4 regions of the Alteromonas sp. RW2A1 genome follow, and region 3 is predicted to be linked to each of the others. Evidence: predicted binding sites of a transcription regulator. Region 3 holds the regulator's gene; each other region holds the start of a gene.
What was found. Region 3 encodes LexA, which represses DNA repair genes until DNA is damaged. Its sites were predicted from a motif close to TACTGTATNNNNATACAGTA; they were not measured.
Positions count from the first base shown of each region.

Region 1: the regulator LexA is predicted to act here: its motif matches at 944-963, upstream of BM528_RS06895 (DNA topoisomerase III).
Region 2: the regulator LexA is predicted to act here: its motif matches at 3,711-3,730, upstream of dinB (DNA polymerase IV).
Region 4: the regulator LexA is predicted to act here: its motif matches at 1,270-1,289, upstream of imuA (translesion DNA synthesis-associated protein ImuA).

Region 1 covers NZ_CP018031.1:1,538,665-1,544,066, reverse strand. Annotated here, with positions in the region: gene BM528_RS06900 (DUF3307 domain-containing protein) at 57-902, shown strand; gene BM528_RS06895 (DNA topoisomerase III) at 1,015-3,018, shown strand; gene BM528_RS06890 (M20 family peptidase) at 3,135-4,610, shown strand; gene BM528_RS06885 (chemotaxis protein CheC) at 4,666-5,250, opposite strand; gene BM528_RS06880 (response regulator) at 5,247-5,402, opposite strand, start outside.
Region 2 covers NZ_CP018031.1:3,537,480-3,542,881, reverse strand. Annotated here, with positions in the region: gene BM528_RS15680 (NADH:ubiquinone reductase (Na(+)-transporting) subunit D) at 1-376, shown strand, start outside; gene nqrE (NADH:ubiquinone reductase (Na(+)-transporting) subunit E) at 380-988, shown strand; gene nqrF (NADH:ubiquinone reductase (Na(+)-transporting) subunit F) at 1,009-2,241, shown strand; gene BM528_RS15665 (FAD:protein FMN transferase) at 2,318-3,346, shown strand; gene nqrM ((Na+)-NQR maturation NqrM) at 3,356-3,589, shown strand; gene dinB (DNA polymerase IV) at 3,781-4,869, shown strand; gene BM528_RS15650 (DUF1653 domain-containing protein) at 4,882-5,130, shown strand; gene BM528_RS15645 (MBL fold metallo-hydrolase) at 5,325-5,402, shown strand, end outside.
Region 3 covers NZ_CP018031.1:4,056,148-4,061,549, reverse strand. Annotated here, with positions in the region: gene BM528_RS17925 (GAF domain-containing protein) at 18-1,751, shown strand; gene BM528_RS18925 (GGDEF domain-containing protein) at 1,809-2,312, shown strand; gene lexA (transcriptional repressor LexA) at 2,419-3,045, shown strand; gene coxB (cytochrome c oxidase subunit II) at 3,651-4,793, shown strand; gene ctaD (cytochrome c oxidase subunit I) at 4,803-5,402, shown strand, end outside.
Region 4 covers NZ_CP018031.1:46,477-51,878, forward strand. Annotated here, with positions in the region: gene BM528_RS00210 (Y-family DNA polymerase) at 1-559, opposite strand, end outside; gene imuA (translesion DNA synthesis-associated protein ImuA) at 562-1,257, opposite strand; gene BM528_RS00220 (hypothetical protein) at 1,514-2,026, opposite strand; gene BM528_RS00225 (DUF885 domain-containing protein) at 2,023-3,780, opposite strand; gene BM528_RS00230 (DUF1820 family protein) at 3,819-4,154, opposite strand; gene BM528_RS00235 (M28 family metallopeptidase) at 4,401-5,402, shown strand, end outside.

The DNA.
Region 1 (5,402 bases), 1.6 Mb from region 3:
GAAAATCTGCTAAAAAAGCCGCTGGGGTTAGCCGAATATAAAACGGATTTCTAAGAATGGAACACATTGGTATTTTAATCGGGCTATTGGTGGCTCACGTCATTGGCGATTTCTATCTTCAGCCTGCCAGCTGGGTAAACAGCCGAAATACTAAACACCTTCAATCGCCGGCACTGTATCTTCATGCTCTATTGCATGGCGTAGTGGCATTGCTGCTATTACTCGTAATATCGTTTGTGTCGTATAAGCAGGCAGGGCAGTTGCCAAGCAAAGGCAGTATTCAGCAACTCACATCTTTGTCGATTGGCATAGGCCCGCTATGTATAGTGGCAATTGCCGTGTTATTCAGCCATTTCATAATTGATGCAATAAAGTCTTACGCAGGTTCTTCCACACTCGCATTTGCAATAGATCAAGCAGCCCATGTCGCAGTTCTCGTATCATTGTGGGCGATGTTAACCAATCAGCTGGACGCTTTAATAATCAGAATTTTCACCATTAACCATAATCACTTAGCTGTGTTCTTAGCGTATTTAGTAATTTTACAGCCCACCTCTATATTTATTAAGCAGCTGCTGTCGCCGTGGACAAAACAACTTGATGAACTGAATAAGCCAAAAGAAGCAGAACACCTCGTTCAGCTTCCTATTCAAACAACATTAGCAATGGCTGGGCAACGTATTGGCTACTTAGAAAGGCTGCTTATGCTTACTTTTGTGCTTATGAACCAATTTGCCGCTATAGGTTTCTTAATTGCTGCGAAATCTATTTTTAGGTTTGGTAATTTAACAAAAAGTGAAGACAAAAAATTAACCGAATATGTATTGCTAGGAACATTTACAAGCGTTGCAATAACCATAGCAATAGGGCTTTTTACTCATTGGTATATCAGCACGCCCTAGTTAACTGTCAATTAGGTTGGATTTTAGTGCTGATTTAAAAAAACTGGATATATCAACAGTGGTTATCTACCATGTACCCCTATTTTTCACTTCTCTTTGCTAAAGCGTTTTAATGAAGTTATACATTGCAGAAAAACCTAGCTTAGGGCGTGCAATAGCAGATGCGTTGCCCAAACCTCACAAAAAACATCAAGGCTACATTGAAGTAGGAAATGGTGATGTCGTTACTTGGTGTATAGGGCATATTCTTGAACAAGCAGAGCCCGACAGCTACGATGAAAAATTCAAGAAGTGGCAGTTAGAACATTTACCTATCATTCCACAGCAATGGCAACTCAAGCCAAAATATAAAACAAAAAACCAGCTAGCGGTTATTCGCAAATTAGTTAAACAATGTCAGCAGATAGTGCATGCAGGCGACCCTGATCGTGAAGGGCAACTGCTTATTGACGAAGTTATCGATTTTTTAAACGTGGCGCAGCGAAAGCGCGATGCTATGCAGCGTTTGCTAGTAAGCGACTTAAACTTACCGGCAGTAAAGCGAGCATTAACGCAACTGAAGTCAAATAAACAATTTGTGCCCCTGTCAGTTTCAGCACTTGCTAGAAGCCGAGCCGACTGGTTATATGGTATTAACCTAACCCGGGCATATACTATTCAGGGCGGCAAAGTGGGCTACAAAGGTGTACTTTCCGTTGGTCGTGTTCAAACCCCAATTCTTGGCTTAGTAGTAACCAGAGACAAGGAAATTAAACACTTCGTCTCCAAGCCTTTTTACGAGGTGAACGCTCATGTTCAAGCCCCTAACAATCAACGATTTATTGCAAAGTGGCAACCAAGCGACGCATGTAGCGCCTACATGGATGATGAAGGGCGCGTTCTCTCTAAAGCACTTGCGGAAAATGTCGTAGCGAGAATAACCAATCAAGCTGCAAAAATTGCCGATATAAAAAAGCAGCAGAAAAAGCTTAACGCTCCTTTGCCTTACAACCTGTCGTCGCTTCAAATAGATGCAGCTAAGCGGTTTTCATTAAACGCAAAGCTAGTGCTTGATGTATGCCAGTCGCTGTATGAAAAACATAAACTCATCACGTATCCACGCTCTGATTGTCGATATTTACCAAACGAACAATTTGCTTTAGCGAAATCGATTATCAACACGCTTTCAAACGCGCAAATGCCTTTTTCTGAAGATGCTAAAAAAGCCGACGCATCAATAAAGTCTAAAGCGTGGAATAATGCAAAGGTAGGGGCTCACCATGCCATTATTCCAACTGAAAAGTCGCCAGCAAACTCGTCGTTAAGTAGTTTAGAAAAAAACGTTTATGGGCTTATTGTGCGCCAGTACCTAGCGCAGTTTTATCCGGCTTTTATTTATCAACACACTCACATTGAATTGACTATTGCTGGTGGCAAATTTAACGCAACCGCCAATGTGACTAAGCAATTAGGCTGGAAGAAACTATTTGAGAAAGGGCCCGCTGCTAATACAAACACAGGCGAACAAAACAGTTTTGAGACCGATACAGGAAAACAAAGCAACAACGAGGGCGCATTTGCCCAAGTATTATCCAACCTTAAAAAAACAGACCTGTTGCACTGTGAAAAAGGAGAGCTTCTAGAAAAGCTTACCCAGCCGCCAAAGCACTTTACCGACGCCACGCTGCTTGCTGCAATGACGGGCATTAACCGTTTCGTAAAAGACGCGACGCTTAAATCAATATTAAAAGACACAGATGGATTAGGTACCGAAGCCACTCGTGCCGGCATTATCGAGTTATTATTTAAACGAGGCTTTTTGCAGCGTCAGGGAAAAGCAATAGTGGCTACCCCCGCTGGCGTAGGGTTAATTGAGGCGCTTCCTGAAATATGCACAACCCCAGACATGACAGCGAAGTGGGAGGCCACGTTAAATAGTATTGCCGAACAGCAAGCCAACTATAAAAGCTTTATGCAGCCGCTAGAAAGCACACTAAACAGCCTTATTAGCGCAGCATCATCATCTTTGCCTACCTCACTTAAAGGGGTGAAAGCAGCGGGAAAGCCTGCCTACAAAAAGCGAAAACGAACTAAGAAGGCTGAAGTTGGAAGCAAAAATAGAGGACAGGCGAAATAGGCAAACTATCACAGGCTGTTGAAACGCTCGAATAGGTCTGACATAACAAGACTTTACCGCACATTCGTGATAATACTATCTTCACTATTTTGCACTCTTCATTTGGGTAGATAAAAATGAAATCCCGGCTAATAAAAATAATAAGTTTCTTAATTGTGCTGGTTGTTGTTCTTGGTGTAGGCCTTTATGTGAATACGCTAATGAGTTTTAAAGACAGCCAACTAGTTGTAGATAGCCCGTTGCCAGAGGCGCCCATCGATAGAGAATCCGCTGTAGCAAGGTTCGCTAAATCTATTCAGTTTAAGACGGTCTCTTATGACGACCCATCTCGCCTTAATGCAGAGGCCTTTTTGGGGTTACACAAGCACATTCAAAACAGTTTTCCCTTAATTCATGAGAAAGCAGAGCATTACACAATTAGTGAGTACAGCCTTGTTTATCATTTAAAAGGTAGCGATGCTTCGCTGCAGCCTGTGCTTTTTATGGGGCATACAGACGTGGTGCCGGTAGATGAAGGCACCGCTGAGCAATGGGAGCAGCAGCCATTTAGTGGCGCCGTAGTCGATGATACGGTTTGGGGACGAGGCACCATTGATGACAAGGTAACAGTAATGGCGTTGCTTGAAGCCATGGAAACGCACTTAAAAAATGGTTTTGCACCTAAGCGCAGTATTTACTTTGCGTTCGGTCACGATGAGGAAATAGGCGGCAAACAGGGAGCTGCAAAAATTGCGGAGCACTTTAAACAGCAAGGGTTAAGCTTTGAGTTTGTTCTTGATGAGGGTGGCGCTATAACTCAAGGCGTAATGACAGGCATAGAGCAACCCGTTGCCATTATCGGTGTTGCCGAAAAAGGGTTCGTTAATTTACGGTTGACCGTATCGTCTGAGGGGGGCCATTCTTCTCAACCGCCAAACCATACAGCGGCAGGAATTCTAAGCCAGGCTATCGTCAATATAGAGAATAATCAGTTCGACACCGATTTATCTCACAGTTACAACACCTTTTCTCATGTGGCGGCTTATGCGCCTTTTTCACTTCAGCTTCCTATGGCAAACCTTTGGCTGTTCTCGCCAATTGTAGAGCAAACGATGCTGGCATCGCCAAGCAGTGCTGCGGGCATTCGCACCTCTATAGCGGCTACAATGCTAGAGGGCAGCAGTAAGTCTAATATATTACCAACAGTAGCGAGTGCCGTAGTGAATGTGCGTATTTTACCTGGCGACACTATTGCTAGTGTTAAACAGCACATTACTGAGGCAATAAACGAGCCTCGCGTAAAAGTTGAAACTTTTATGGAAAACGAGCCTTCTCAAGTGTCACCTACAGACAGTTTGGGGTATCGCTTGATTGAGACCAACATTCGCCGTATGGATGACAGTATTTTAGTTGCCCCTTACTTGGTAATGGGAGGCACAGACTCTAAGCACTTTTATGAGCTATCAGACAACGTGTATAGATTTATGATGGTGAGACTGGACAAGCAAAGCTTAAAACGTTTCCATGGCGTGAATGAGCAGCTTGCGGTTGATGATTATATAAAAGCGGTAAGTTATTTTTACAGTATGATTGAAGACGCCGGTAGTAAGTAACTCAAGCCGGCGTGCTAACGATATTGGCTGAAAAAGTGCCTAAAACTCATATCTGCTACTTTAAGTACGCATTCAAGGTGCCGAGTATTCTCGCGAGTGACTCATCATCGAGGCAGAATATAACCCGCATGCTAAATGACGATATCGTAATTAAAAACTGCACTTCCATTGCTAAGCTATGCTGCCATGGAAGGCCGTCAAAACTGGCTTTATCAGGCTGAAAAAGTAAAGGCATGTTGAGGTTTGTGGTTAGCTTAAGTTGCTCCGAAAGTCCTGAAAGACAAGCCCCTGCAAGAATATTAGAAAGTTCTAAAATAATTTCTTGAATATCCTCCTCGCTTAATGGCTGGTCATAATCCATCAGCGCGCCAATTTCAGAGAGGCCAGAATAGGAAATGATCGATATTACCTCGCCGTGAATGTCGCGCATAAACGATTGTCGAGTGTAAGAGAGGTCGCCGGTTTCAAACAGCAAGTCGTACAGCTGATTTGGGGTTACGGCAGAAATTTCTGGAATGGAAATATCAATTCTTGTATCTAGCATAACCGCTAGAGAGTTAGCGGCCTGGCCCATTGAGATGTTCAATAGCTCTTGGAGTACATCCCTTTGCTCTTCATTCAACTGTGATGACGTGTTCATAAATACCCTAACTCAGTGAGAACGTTCACCAAATCTTCTTTTTTGAGTGGTTTTCGAAGAAAGTATTTAGCCCCAAGCTCCTTTACCACCCTTTGTTTCTCTGGTTGAAAGTCAGCACTTATTACCACCACATTCGGCATTTCTGGTAGTGT
Region 2 (5,402 bases), 520 kb from region 3:
TGACCAAATATTGAAAGCGTATTCCTATGAAATATCGAAGCAACTGTCGGTATTCGTTGGCCTCATTATTACAAACTGTATTGTAATGGGCCGTGCGGAAGCTTACGCAATGAAGAGCCCACCTCTTATGAGTTTCCTTGACGGTATTGGTAACGGTTTAGGATATTCTTTCGTCCTTGTTGTTATCGGTACAATTAAAGAACTGTTCGGGTTCGGTACTATTCTTGGTTTTGAGATCCTTCCACTTGTACAAAATGGTGGTTGGTATCAGGGTAACGGGCTATTAATACTGCCATTCAGTTCATTCTTCTTAATCGGCGGTATGATTTGGTTTATCCGTACCATCCGTCCAGAGCAAGTAGAGCCTAAGGAGTAAGTCGTGGAACATTATTTGTCGTTATTTGTTCGCTCAATTTTTGTTGAGAACATGGCGTTATCACTTTTCTTAGGTATGTGTACCTTCTTGGCGGTATCTAAGAAAGTAAAAACTGCAATGGGTCTTGGTGTTGCGGTAATTGTTGTTCTTGGTATTTCAGTACCTGTGAACCAAATAATTTACGTAAACATACTTGCTCCTGGTGCGCTAGCTTGGGCAGGTTTCCCAGAAGCAGACTTAAGTTTTCTTAACTTTCTTACGTTCATCGGTGTAATCGCTGCATTGGTTCAAATTCTAGAAATGAGTTTGGACAAGTTCTTCCCAGCGCTATACAACGCACTTGGTATATTCTTGCCGTTGATCACCGTTAACTGCGCAATCTTTGGTGGTGTTGCATTTGCGGTTCAACGCGAATATAACTTGAGCGAAAGTGTGGTTTACGGCGTAGGAAGTGGTATCGGTTGGGCAATTGCCATTGTGCTGTTGGCCGCTGTACGCGAAAAGCTGAAATATGCCGATATGCCTGATGGTATTCGTGGTCTTGGATCTGTATTCATGATTGCGGGCCTAATGGCGCTTGGCTTCCAGTCATTCACTGGTATTCAGCTTTAATCGAGCTCGGGAGCATTTAAATGAATAACGTAGAAATTTATCTAGGCGTCGCCATGTTCATTGCCATTGTATTGGCACTAGTATTCATCATCATGTTTGCCAAGTCGAAGTTGGTACCTAGTGGTGACGTGACTATTACGATTAATGGCGATCCAGACAAAGCAATCAAAACTGAGCCAGGCGGTAAGTTACTTGGCGCACTGGCAGATGCAGGGTACTTCGTATCTTCAGCATGTGGTGGCGGTGGCTCTTGTGGTCAGTGCCGTGTAGATGTGCACTCAGGCGGCGGTGAGATATTGCCTACTGAGCTAGATCACATCACTAAAGGCGAAGCACGCGAAGGCTGTCGTCTTTCATGTCAGGTAGCTATTAAGCAAGACATGGAGATTGAGCTAGAAGAATCTGTATTTGGTGTTAAAAAATGGGATTGTGAAGTTATCTCTAACGATAACAAAGCAACCTTCATCAAAGAACTTAAGCTTAAAATTCCTAACGGCGAAAGTGTACCTTTCCGTGCGGGTGGTTATATTCAAATCGAAGCACCAGCTCACCATGTTAAGTACAAGGATTTTGATATCCCTGAAGAGTATCGCGGTGACTGGGAGCGATTTGGCTTCTTTGACATTGAGTCTAAAGTTGACGAAGAGACAATTCGTGCTTACTCCATGGCCAATTACCCAGAGGAAGAAGGCATTATTATGTTGAACGTGCGTATTGCTACGCCGCCGCCTAATAATCTAAGCCTGCCTGCTGGTAAAATGTCATCGTACATTTGGAGTCTTAAAGAAGGTGACAAAGCAACGATTTCTGGTCCATTTGGTGAATTCTTTGCGAAAGACACTGATAACGAAATGGTATTCGTTGGTGGTGGTGCCGGTATGGCTCCAATGCGTTCGCACATCTTCGACCAATTACGTCGTTTAAAATCTTCACGTAAGATGAGCTTCTGGTACGGTGCACGTTCACTTCGTGAAATGTTCTACACAGAAGATTTCGACGAGTTAGCGGCTGAAAATGAGAATTTTGAGTGGCACGTGGCACTTTCAGATCCACAGCCTGAAGACAACTGGGAAGGTGAGACTGGATTCATTCACCAAGTGTTACTTGAGAGATATCTCAAAGACCACCCAGCGCCAGAAGACTGTGAGTTCTACATGTGTGGGCCACCTATGATGAACGCTGCCGTTATCAACATGCTTAAAGATTTAGGTGTTGAAGACGAGAACATCATGCTAGATGACTTCGGTGGTTAATCTACGCAATTAAGTTGTAAAAAAGGGGCGTAAGCCCCTTTTTTGTTTGTGCTAAAGATAAAGTAAGGAACATAGTGTGATTCGATTTTTTGTTCGAATTCTTTTAGCGGTTATAGCCATCAGCATGGTCATGCTTGCAAGCTGCAGTGATGACAGTCGTCCTGTTGTGCATTTGCAAGGGCAAACCATGGGCACAACTTATAACGTTAAATATATAGCGGCGGACGGAAAAGCAGTAGAGGGCCTTCAGTCACAGATTGATGCACGCTTGGTGGATGTAAACAAAATGATGTCTACATACGATCCTACTTCTGAATTGTCTCGCTTTAATCAATATCGCTACACTGACAATTTTTCTGTGTCTGGTGATACTTTATTGGTTGTAAATGAAGCCTTGCGTTTGGCGAAACTTAGCGGCGGCGTATTAGACGTGACTGTCGGACCGCTCGTAAACTTATGGGGGTTTGGACCCACAAAACGCCCAGAAAAGGCACCTAGCGAAGACGATATCAATGATATTCGCGATTATGTAGGCTATGAAAAGCTAGTAAGTACCCCTAGCGGACTTAAAAAGCGTCATCCTATGCTGTATGTCGACCTATCTACCATTGCTAAAGGCTTTGGTGTTGACGAAGTAGCAGAAATACTTGAGCACTATAATATTGAAAACTATCTCGTGGAGATAGGCGGCGAAATGCGGGTTAAAGGCTTGCGAGGTGACGGAAGTGAATGGTTAATTGCTATTGAAAAGCCTGTCACCACCGAGCGAGCGATACAGAAAGTTGTATCTATTGGCACAAATGCTGTCGCTACTTCAGGTGATTATAGAAATTACTATGAAGAAGACGGGAAAAGATACTCTCATCTTATTGACCCCACTTCAGGTTACCCAATTTCCCATAACTTAGTGTCTGTCACTGTTGTGCATCCCTCATCAATGACGGCTGATGGCCTTGCCACGGCATTTAATGTAATGGGGTGGGAACAGGCTATTGAAATTGCCGAAAGAGAAAACCTGGCGGTATTTCTCATTCGTCGCACAGAAGATAGTTTTGAGGAGTATGCGTCGCCAGAATTTGATAAACTAGTGACAGTTCACAATTAAGAGGTAGTTATGTCTACATTTATTCTCGCATTTGGTTTCTTTTTAACAATGGTTGCTGCTATGGCCATAGGTTACCTTGTGCAGCGAAAAACTATTTCAGGAAGCTGTGGTGGACTAGGCGCGATTGGAATTGAAAAAGCGTGCGACTGCCCAGAGCCTTGTGATCGCAAAAAATCACGTATGGAAAAAGAAGAAGCGCGTCAGAAAAAATTGAACGAATGGAAGCAAAACCAAATTTTATAGGCAAAGACGCCCTCAAACATCTTTTGCTTTATACACAAAGCCGTTAGTTATCTACTAGCGGCTTTTTTCTGCAAGCTGCAGGGCACGTCTTACTGGATTAAGTCATCGCTAGTCGCTACTATACTGTCTAAATGTACAGTTTGGTATTAGCATACACTTATAAGCATCCTAGTACCGCAATGCGAGTTTGAATGCGAAAAATCATCCACGTTGATATGGATTGTTTTTATGCCGCAGTGGAAATGCGGGATAATCCTGCGCTTAAGAATATCCCCATTGCTATCGGCGGGAGTTCCGACCGAAGAGGCGTTATTTCTACCTGCAACTATCCGGCGAGAAAATATGGCGTACGTAGCGCAATGGCTACCGCTTATGCCATGAAACTGTGCCCAAATCTTACCTTAGTGAAAGGACGCATGGATGCTTATGCTAGTGAATCTCAAAAAATCCGAAAAATTTTCGCCGACTATACCGACCTTATTGAACCCTTGTCATTAGACGAGGCATATCTTGATGTTACTAACAGCCAGTTTTGTGGCGGCAGCGCTACCTTAATAGCCGAGGAAATACGGGCAAGAATTCAAAGCGAACTTGGCCTTACGGCATCTGCGGGTGTCGCACCCTGTAAATTTGTGGCAAAGGTTGCAAGCGATGAAAACAAACCAGACGGTATTTGTGTCATCACGCCGGATGAGTTAGATGAGTTCGTTCGCAACATGCCGCTTAAAAAAATACCCGGAGTGGGCAAAGTCACCATGCAAAAGCTCGCTCGTATGGGGCTTAATACCTGTAATGATGTGCGCCAATACCCATTCGAGCGTATTCAAAAAGAGCTCGGTAAATTTGGCAGCGTGTTGTGGGAACGTGCTCATGGCATAGACGAGCGAGAGCTTTCTGTATCGCGAGAAAGAAAGTCGATAGGGGTAGAGCGCACGTTAAGTGATGATATTCAAACCCTTGAGCAATGCAATGCGTTCCTACCATCGTTACTGGAAAAGCTACGTGACAGAATGGAAAATCATAAAAAACGCACAGGCAAACCTGTTCGATTGAGAACCCAAGGTGTAAAGCTTAAATTTAATGACTTCCAACTGACCACGGTAGAGCACCGTCATGGAACTCTCGATGAGGATTACTTTACTACTTTAATGAAGGAAGCTTTTGAGCGTGCTAAAGGCCGAGGTATACGTTTAGTAGGTATTCACATTGGCTTAGCGGCGGAACAGTCAACTCAACAACTAGCGTTTGCTTTTGAAGACGAGACGCAAATAAAAACTTAAAAGGAGTATCTGGTGGATACACAACTATTGATTGCGCCAGGGCGCTACAAACACTACAAGGGCCATTTGTACGACGTATATGAGGTGGCCACACATTCAGAAGATGAATCTAAGTTGGTCGTGTATAGGCCTTGCTATGGCGATCGTGAACTGTGGGTTCGTCCACTAGAGATGTTTACAGAGTCTGTAGAGTTAAATAATGAAACAGTACCTAGGTTTGCTTATATAGGAGATATTCCTGACGGTGAAAGCACGCTTTAATGCCAAGGGAAGGTTAAAGTGAACAGGTTTAACTATTTGAGGGTATAAGTTACATCGTAAAGTAGCGACTGAGGTAAATACGGCTCTAAACACGAAGCGCTTTACCCTACACGTCACTAGAACTCGTACAGAAAACTTAAGTGAAGAACTTAGGTGTAGAACTTAAGTACTAATAATGCCCAGAGGAACGCGTAATGAAAACAGCAAAGAAAAAACCGTTGATAGCGAAAGCTTTAATCGCTGCTACAGCGGTAGCGGCTATATCGTCAATT
Region 3 (5,402 bases):
CCTAAGAGACGTTAAACTTGGACGACAGCAAACGACTGAAAACCATTGATGCATTCATGCTAAATAGCGAACTTAATTTAGATCTTGATGATTTAATGACGCTGCTAGCTGAAGCATACAATGTACCTATCGCGTTACTTGGAATTGTAGGTAGGCATGAAGAAGTGATTAAGGCATGCCACGGTACAGATATTAAAACTATTCCAAGGGAGCATGCGTTTTGTAATCGCGTAGTCGACTCAGGCGAAGCATTAGTCGTATCTGATGCTAATGAGGATGAGCGCTTTGCCCGCAATCCCATTCTAATTAACGACAATAAAGTCGTCTTCTATGCGGGTACTCCTATTGATGTTGATGGTGAGACCATTGGTGCGGTGTGTTTAATTGACAACCAACCTAGAAAGATTGAGAACGAGAACCTTACTTTATTAAAAAGGATAGGCGCTTTAGTTAGCAAACACATTGCTTTGTCCCGAGAGCATGAGATGCTTAAACGCGAGCATGGGCTTATTGAAAAGTCGCCTATTGTGCTGGCCACATGGAATTTTGCTAATTCTTTAAAGCTTGTATACATCTCTAAAAATGCCCGCGCCGTGTTAGGTGCAGAGGCGGCCGACCTGTTAAACGGGAATATCGAGCTAATTGATTTAATGTGCGATCAGTCTGATGCTGATTTCACGTTTGCGATGCAGGCACACATGGAAGGGGTAGAAAGCCATGTGTGCAGGCTGAAGGTGTCTGCTCCCACCCGCACCATATGGGTGAGTATGATTTCTACTGCCAGCTTTAACGACGATGGTAGTTTGGTTTCAGTACAGGCATTTTTATTCGACACTAGCGATCAGAAATATGTAGAAGACAAGCTAAACGAAACCAACCAGCGTATGCGCTTGCTGCTAGAAGCCTCGGAGTTAGGCACATGGGATTGGAACCTGAAAGCGAATGTTAATCAGGTAAACAAGCGTTGGTGCGAAATTATTGGTATTGATTATGAGTACTACGACAGTAGCTACAGGTACACAAGACAGCTCATCCACCCCGCCGACCTGATGCAATTTGAACAGCATCTTGAAGACCATATTGCAGGAAAAAGCCAAGTTTTTAATACTTCATTTCGAATGCAACATGCCAATGGCAGTTGGGTTTGGGTCGAGTCTTACGGAAAAATAGTAGAGCGCGACACAAATGGAAAGCCCATCCGCATAGCGGGTATCCACCGCGACATTACGCGGAGAATGGAAAGTGAGATTTTTGAGCGGAAAAAAACTCAGCTGCTGCAGTTTATCAACAAAACTCGCGCGTCATACTTGGAAAGCAATGATTTAACATTAGCGTGTCAGACAGTACTGCCCGAGCTTATAGATTTATCTGATAGTCAGTTTGCTTTTATTGCACAAATGCAAGACCAAGATACTGAGCCTAAGCTGTTTATACACGCTATTTCTGAAATTGTTTGGGACAGCGAAAGTTTTTCTCAATATTCGGAGTATAAAAACAGAAATCTATATTTCACTAGTTTCGACAACTTATTTGGGAAAGTTATTGTTTCAGGTGAGGTGATTATTGCTAATTCGCCCATAAACCACCCTGCATCAAGAGGAACGCCAAAAGGTCATCCTCGAATAAACCGATTTCTAGGGCTACCGATTAAGATAAAAGATAGAGTTGTCGGTATGATAGGTTTAGCGAATAAGTTTGAGAGTTACAAACCCTCTGATGCCGAATTTTTCCAGCCATTTGTAGATGCCTGAGCTGGCCTTTTCTATGCCGTTGATTTAGAGCGAGCGAGAGCTGATGCTGAAGAAAGACTGCGCAAGCTGGCAATGACAGACCCCCTTACGGGGCTTCTCAACAGGCGCTCTTTTTTAGATGAGTGCAATAGAATTGCTCAAACACACAAGCAGACTGCTGTGGCGATAGTGGATATAGATTACTTCAAAAGCATTAACGATACCTACGGACATGATGCCGGCGATTACGCCTTAAAAGAGATCGCAAACATTACTCAATCCATCTGCAACGAGCATGGCGTTGTGGCAAGGTTAGGCGGTGAAGAGTTCGCTATTGTATTGGTAGACAAAACCCCAAAAGACGCTGATTTGATTTTTGAAAGACTGCGGGATGCAATTAATTCAGCTCAGTTTAATTATAAAGCGGACCGTATTAGTCTAACAATCAGTACTGGTGTGAGTTATACGATGGATTCTTTCGAGGTTGACTTTAGTGCTTACCTATCTGTTGCAGATCAGGCACTTTATGAAGCTAAGTCCATTGGGCGTAATCAGGTATGCTGGCAACCTGGAATACGTTAAATGGTCGGTATTAAATCCGATTTTTTGTCTGTAGCGCCCGTCAGCGCTTGTTATTTGAATTTAGGTGTATATACTTACAGGAACTGTATGGACAGACAGGTCTTTTATGCGCCCACTCACAGCTCGACAAACAGAAGTTTTAGAACTTATTAAATCTAATATGCAAGCAACGGGAATGCCACCCACGCGTGCAGAAATAGCCCGTCACTTAGGTTTTAAATCGGCAAATGCCGCTGAAGAACATTTAAAGGCCCTTGCGCGTAAAGGCGTGATTGAAATTCTTCCCGGTACATCTCGTGGTATCAAGTTAACCATTCCGATAGAAGATGAAATAGCCGAAGAAGAAGGTTTACCGCTTATTGGGCGAGTTGCTGCCGGTGAACCAATTCTTGCTCAAGAGCACGTAGAGTCTCATTATAAAGTTGATCCTGCTCTGTTCCAGCCTCACGCTGACTTTCTATTGCGTGTAAACGGCATGAGTATGAAAAATATCGGCATACTCGACGGCGATTTACTAGCCGTTCATCGCACCACCGACGTGCACAATGGTCAGGTTGTTGTGGCCAGAGTCGATGAAGATGTAACGGTAAAACGTTTGGAAAAGCGTGGCCGAGAAGTGCTACTTCACGCTGAAAATGAAGAGTTTTCACCCATTAAAGTTGATTTAGCAAACGAACCTTTCGCGATTGAAGGTATTGCTGTAGGCGTTATTAGAAACGCTGACTGGATGTAGCCTTTTACCTTACTGTATTAAAAGCGGCATGATAGCCGCTTTTTTTAGCACTTAAGTCTAATAATCTCCCCTATTTCTCCTGTATAAGCTACAACTTTCAGTACTTATAAATATCATTGATATACCATTTTAGGCGTAAATCTTTAAGCGCCAGTTAAGATGGTTTTGCGCTGGTTTCGAGAGTGTTGCTAAACGAGCTCTGCTCAAAATTTATTCAATATTTGCCGCTTAGCGTTTGATTTTAAGAAATTAAATGGCAATAACCTGCACAACCAATCACTCCAAAAATCTACTCCCTATAACTCTGTTATCCCCCATCTGTGGCACTTTGCTTACTATTTGAGTAACGACCACGAAATTCTGCTTAGATTAAATTTTGACCTCTTCATTAAAATTTTAACAGAAAAGACTAGACGGAACGCTATTATTGCGCAATTCTTATACAAGCTTTAACAAAATAATAACAATGACTTTGAATTCAATTTACAAATTGATGTATTGAGTTAATCGTTCACAAACCACTTGGTAGAGACTGCGCAAAATAACATTTGGCGTTAATGGCTCTGCCATTACGGAGGTGCTGAGTGAAATCACTAAAGATCGCAATGTCAAAATGGTGTGTTAGCGTTCCATTTTTGTTCTTTTCTCAATTCCTTTTCGCGCAAGAGGCCGCAGAAGAATTATCTTCGCTTAATCTTCGCCGCGGTGCTACTGACATAAGTGGCCAAGTATACGACCTGCATATGCTCATGTTCTTTATATGTGTAGCTATTGCCGTGGTGGTGTTTGGAGTTATGTTTGCTTCTATGTATTTACATAGAAAGTCACGAGGCGCCAAGCCAGCAAACTTTCATGAAAATGTAAAAGTAGAAATTGCATGGACGGTGGTTCCATTCCTCATCCTTATTTTTATGGCCGTACCCGCTGCCAATACGCTTATTGCCATGGAAGATACCTCTGAAGCTGACATGACCGTTCTAGTGACAGGATCTCAATGGAAGTGGCATTACAAGTACATGGACAGTGACGTTGAATACTATTCTTTGCTTGCTACTCAGCGTGAGCAAATTCAAAACAAATTTACGAAGACCGACAATTACTTATTAGAGGTAGATCGTCCTTTAGTAATTCCCACCGGGCAAAAGGTGCGATTTTTGATCACATCGGACGACGTTATTCACTCTTGGTGGGTACCCGACTTTGCGGTGAAGAAAGATGCTAATCCAGGCTTTATTAATGAAGCTTGGGCAAAAGTTAACGAGCCAGGCGTTTACAGAGGCCAATGTGCGGAGTTGTGCGGTAAAGACCACGGTTATATGCCGGTAGTGGTTATCGCAAAGGAACCAGCGGAGTTCGACGCGTGGATGGGTGAGCAGGAAGATCGTGCACGTAAAGCGAAAGAAGAAGAACAGCGCTTACTATCGATGAATATGTCAATGGATGAACTTATGACAGAAGGTGAGCGAGTTTACAACGCCACATGCGCAGCGTGTCATATGCCAAATGGTGAAGGTCTGCCGGGCGTTTTCCCAGCGCTTAAAGGCAGCAAAATGGCACTGGAAGATCAAACTGGGCACATTGAAATTGTGCTTCACGGCAAGGCCGGAACGGCGATGCAGTCGTTTAGCAAGATGTTGAGCCTTAAAGAAATTGCAGCGGTTGTTACCTACGAGCGAAATGCGTGGGGCAATAACACCGGTGACATGGTTCAGGCTAAAGATGTCAACGCTTTAGCAACTGGAAACTAGGAGCGAATGATGAGTAAAGCAACTGAAGTAATTTCGCCAGATACCTCTGTGCATCACGATGACCACGATCATCATGACCATATACCGAAGGGAATTACGCGCTGGCTGTTCACTACGAATCACAAAGATATAGGTACATTGTATTTATGGTTCGCTTTCATCATGTTTTTGGTGGGCGGTGCTATGGCAATGGTTATTCGAGCTGAGTTGTTTCAGCCTGGGTTACAAATTGTCGAGCCAAACTTTTTTAACCAGATGACTACTGTTCATGGGTTAATTATGGTGTTTGGTGCCGTAATGCCTGCGTTTACCGGGCTGGCAAACTGGTTAATTCCAATGATGATTGGGGCACCAGATATGGCGCTTCCCAGAATGAACAACTGGAGCTTTTGGATTTTACCAGGCGCCTTTTTAATTCTACTTAGTTCCTTGTTTATGGAAGGTGGCGGTCCGGCGTTTGGTTGGACTTTCTATGCCCCACTATCAACAACCTATAGTGGCGACTCTACAGCACTGTTCGTCTTCTCTGTTCATATTATGGGTATTTCCTCAATCATGGGGGCGATAAACGTTATCGTAACTATCTTTAACATGCGCGCGCCTGGTATG
Region 4 (5,402 bases), 130 kb from region 3:
TATTTAACGCCGTTAAAGACAGCGGGCAGTGCGATAGCGATTGCCTTATATCATCGTGATTATCGTAATATCTATCAATGCCCTTTAAAGCAAGTACTTTAGCTGCCTCAATAGACCAGGCCGTAGCGAAATGGTAATGCACATTTGACTGCGAAAGTTCATGGGTTAGAGTGTTCCACAGTGCTTTGTGTCCACCATAATAATGCACCAAGTTATCAAGGCGAACAGCAAGCGTATTATGAGTATCTAACACAATGTCTGACGCTAAAGGGTACAAGCGGTGTGCTAACTGCGTCAGTGTGAGGTGCTCGTTGTCTACATTGAAAGGAATGATACATACGTGCGGGCACAAAGCTGCTGCCTGAGCTAGCCCGTGACCTATTTCAATACCTTGTTGTAAAGCGGCATGATTGCGTTGAACAACATGATTCGTTTTTTCGCAATAAACAATTACAGGTGAGGAAGGTATTTCTAGGTGAGCGCTATCAACAGGGCTAAGACCGCTCTCTTGGTGCGTATCTAGAGTAATTTGATAAAAATAAAGATATGCCCACAACATAGCTAGCTCACAGAGTGCAGAACGTGACGCTTCACTTTGTTATGTTCTAAAGCCCATTTGATTGCACGGTTATCCACCGTCCACTTGTTATGTATAACAATGTTATTTTTTGGCCAGCCTTGCCGCTGTTTTAACACATTAATTTCAAGGGCGTGCTCGCGGTAATGAAGGCATAAATCTAAGGAAATGGGCAGAGTCTGCGTTACGTCGTTGCTATTTTTATTCGGCGCAGTAAACAGTAAGCAGAGTGCATCATTATGTGTTGCGGCTACTTGCAGACGTCGGGCTTCTTTTGCCGTTACCGCGTTATTCCATACCACAACACAATGACAAGCCGTACTTTTTAAGCATTGTTCTGTAGCCCATAGCGACTCTTTTTCGGTATGCGGCTTAACAATTAATACTTGCTCAGCATTTATTCCAAATGCTTCCAACCACGGAGTTTGGACTCTGCCAGGCGGATTGATAAAAACAATCATCTTGTGGCTGCGGTGCTGACTTAATACTTGTTTAAACAGTGACAGTTCGCCAATACCTGTAAGCGTGCGTATGCGTACAACGCCAGATGGCGATACGCCGCCATTGAGTGCCTGATCGAGTTGATCATAGCCAAGTGAAAAACGTTCTTCACATTGGCTTTGCTCTCTTGCCCTCCATATGTGGGGATGGTTTTCTAATGCAGATACTGACTTATTCATAACACCAACAAAAACTGTATATATGTACAGTATTATAGAGAGAGGTATTGTCTTTTCAAGATAAACCGACGCTTCTGCGCATAACTTCACGCTAACATACTGATTATTTTGAAAAGAGAATGTATTAAATTTCTTTTTGAATTAGGTGTGATAAGCAAAAGGGCAAAACAAAAGGCAAAGCAGAATAAAAAACAAAAAAGCTGCCTAAACAGCAGCTTTCAATGAATAAGAATAGCAAATTACAGTGTTGAGGCAGTTACGATGCTTTCTGAGCTGGAACACTGTTCTCTGAAGCGTCGCCGCTTTTTGTTGTTGTAACAGCCTGACAAAAAGCAATAAAGCTATCCGCCGTATTTTTCGACCACAGCATTCTTAGGTTACTTGGTAACTCTTTTACTACCAACTGTATTCCCTCAAGCGATGGATCTTCGTCGGTTAACACTTTCTTGAGCGATTCTTCTAGCGTGTCACCTTTTTCACAGCAGTTCATTACAATGCTGGCAAAACATGTCATTAAGGGCAATAAGCTATTGTGCTGTTCTTGCGTAATAAGCCGACTTTTATATAGAGACTGCAACCGCTGCGTAAGGTTTTTTTCTAAAGCCTCGGTTACTAAAACTAAGTTTCGATAAGCGTAGTTGGCCTTGCTATTACTTTGCTTATTAGAATGACGAGAAAGCGTTAGTTCTTTTTGCAAGTTCTGTGTGCGAAGCACAAAGAAAATCAAAAGCAGCAGAAGTAAGCCAATAATACTAAAAGCAATAATCATATTTCCTTCGCCTTTTGTTCCTCAATAAACGCATCAATATTCTGTTCCAAAATGAAAAGAGGTACAGAGCCGTTCTCTAAAACAGCACGATGGAATTTTCGTACGTCGAAGTGCTCGCCCAATGCAGACTCTGCTTTTTGTCTTAAGGCTTTTATCTTTATCTCGCCTATTTTGTAAGACAAAGCTTGGGCTGGCCAGGAAATATAGCGGTCTATTTCGGTGTTAACGTTGTGCTCTGACAAAGCAGTATTTTCCATCATGTAATCTACCCCTTTCTGACGACTCCACCCCATGGTGTGCATACCTGTGTCGACAACTAAGCGACAGGCTCTCCACATTTCATAGCTCAAGCGACCAAAGTTATCGTAAGGGTCTTCGTAAATACCTGCTTCTATACCCAGAAACTCAGAATATAAGCCCCAGCCTTCACCAAATGCAGAAATGTATGTGTTACGGCGTACCATAGGAAGGTTTTCAAGCTCTGCTGCCAACGAAATTTGTAAGTGATGACCAGGTACGGCTTCGTGCAGCGTTAATGCAGGTAACGCATATAGTGGACGCTTATCAAGCGCATAAGTATTTACCCAATAATAGCCAGGCTCATCATCTCTGCTAGGATGAATGTATCTGCCGGTGGTGTATTTAGGAGCGATAGCATCTGGAACCGGTGCCACGCCATAAGGTGTTCTAGGCAGATACTCAAATAAAGACGGCAGTTTAGCGTCCATTTTCTTTGCAATGAACGAGGCTTCTTTTAATAACTCTTCTGCGCTGGTGGCGTAAAACTGCGGATCTTCACGTAAAAATGTGATGAATGCGTTTATTGAGCCGTCAAACTCCAAATCATCAACAATCTGCTGCATCTGGGCGCGAATTCTCGCTACCTCAGACAAACCAAGCTCATGGATTTCTTGAGGTGTCATATCGGTTGTTGTGTAGTGTTTCGCTCGGTTGGCATAGTACTCAACCCCGTTAGGCCATTTTTCCGCGGCTATAGTAGTACGTGACCCTGGAATGTATTCGTTAACCATAAAGTCATAAAATGCCTGATAAGCGGGCAGTACAAACTGACGTACTGCCTGCTGTCCTTGTTTTTCTAAAGATGCTTTCTCAGTGTCACTAAAGTAATCGGGGAACTGCATGAACGGAGAGTAGAAGCCACTGTCTTTTACATCATCAACTAAGTATGTCGAGATAGAGTTTTCAAAACCCTCAAGTACAACGCGTGGTTGAGTGTAGCCCTCTGACAGCGCTTGTTCCATATAAGCAATTTGCTGTTCGAAATAAGGCTTTAACCCTTGTAAGCGACTAATGTATGCCTTGTAATCTGTTACTCGCTTAAAAGTCGATAAGTTAGGCAGAGAGGCCATTGCACTATGGAATCCGTACTCTGAATTTATAGGAACAAGGTAATCGCGATACTTGTATTGGTCGATATAATTAGCCAAACGATATTGCTGCATCAGTAAAGCAATATAGGCTTCTTGAGTTAGGTTGTTCTCATTGTAATTAGCTAACTCGCTTTGATAATCCAGCCAATGCTTGTTTTGCTCTTCAAGTCCTTTGATGGATATATCTGGAAGGGCATGAGCAAGCTCAGTATTACCCTGACGAGAGGCAAGGAGTGGAGATACCGACAGTTCGTACTGCCAGATATCATCAAGTAAGGCATACAGGCTTTTGTCATCGTATGTTTTTGCCGAAATACCTAAGCTGAAAATAACAAGTGTCGCGGCTATTAAAAAGCGATACATAAGGGTCTCCGGTAACCTTAACCGGAAACCCCGGCGCGTTACTCTTTAGTTGGTGTATAAATTGGGCTAGGAAAGACAGTTACTTTATCAGATTTATTTTCCAATTGAGTAATTTTGGCCGAACCTTTTTTATTTACGGCGTCAATGCGAAGTACATTGTGCATCGGAATATAAGTTTTTGTTACTCCTGAAAATTCAGATTTTAATTTCTCGTGGCTAGGATCAAGCACAACACTGGTATGCGTATCCCAAACAAAATCACCAATTTCAACAAAGCCGAATAAACTGCCTTGCATAAGGGTTTTTACGTAAAGCTCGTAACGTTCGCCGTTACTAATAAATTGAATGCGGTATAACAACTCTTCGTTAGCCATGTGCTGCTCTTGTCATTTAAAAACCATACTTATCATTACGCCTTGTTTATGAGGCGCAATATTCGAGTATTTGACCACTTATTTATTTTTAAATTTTATAACGACTCTCATATGCGAGCAATGGCAGAAAACCTGTGTTAAACGAAATACGTCGCATAGCATTCCCGCTATAAACTGCGTTAACATATTGCTTACAGCGTTACACTTGAATAAAAGCTTGGTGTAAACAAAACACGGTGGAACAAAATGATAAAAAAACTACTCCTAGGCAGTGTAATGACAGCAATGACTTTTGCTGTGGGTGCACATGGCCATTCGTCTGCAAAGCATGCAGCGACAGAAAATGTATTTAGCCCTGATACTCAGCGCATCAAATCTCATCTCTTTTTCTTAGCCGATGACTTGTTGGAGGGCCGCGATACCGGCTCTCGTGGACACGATATTGCTGCGCTTTATATTGCAACAGAATTTGCAAAGTATGGCTTAACGCCAGCGGGTACCGATGGATTCATCCAAAATGTCTCTTTTCGCAAGGCAAACTTAGTTCAAGAATCTCCTCAGTTTACGTTAACGAAAAACGGTAATACCGTAGATTTTGCTTATCCCAAACAATATCTCGCTGGTCCTAGCTTATTGAGCGAAGAGGCAAAACTAGAGGGTGAAATTGTATTTGTGGGGTATGGCATTATTGCCGACGAACTATCGCACAACGATTATGAAGGCTTAGATGTAGACGGCAAAATAGTGGTTACGTTAGCTGGTAAACCCAGCGACTTTCCATCTGAAGAAGGGGCACACTTTGCTTCAGGTTATCAAAAGCAAAAGTATGCCGTAGATAATGGCGCCATTGGCATGATTACCATTACTACACCTAAAAACGAAAAGGTTCGTCCGTATCAAAGCCGTTTAAGTTACATCCATACACCGCGTATGGCATGGCTGAATGATAACAATGAACCTGCTAACAGCTTTCCTCAGCTTAAAGGCGGCGCCTACATGAGCGAAGGCGCAGCTAGAACGTTATTTGAAGGCGCTGAGCGCAGCTTAGATGAGATATATGCTGATCTTGAAGCGGATAAAGTTCCTAAGGGGTTCGCGTTAGAAGGTGTAGTAGATATCAGCAAAACAAGCACGCATGACACCATCACAAGTCCTAATGTTGTCGGTATGCTCGAAGGTTCAGATCCTGAGTTGAAAAACGAGTACGTAGTGTTTTCTGCTCACTCTGACCATATTGGTTTTGCGAAA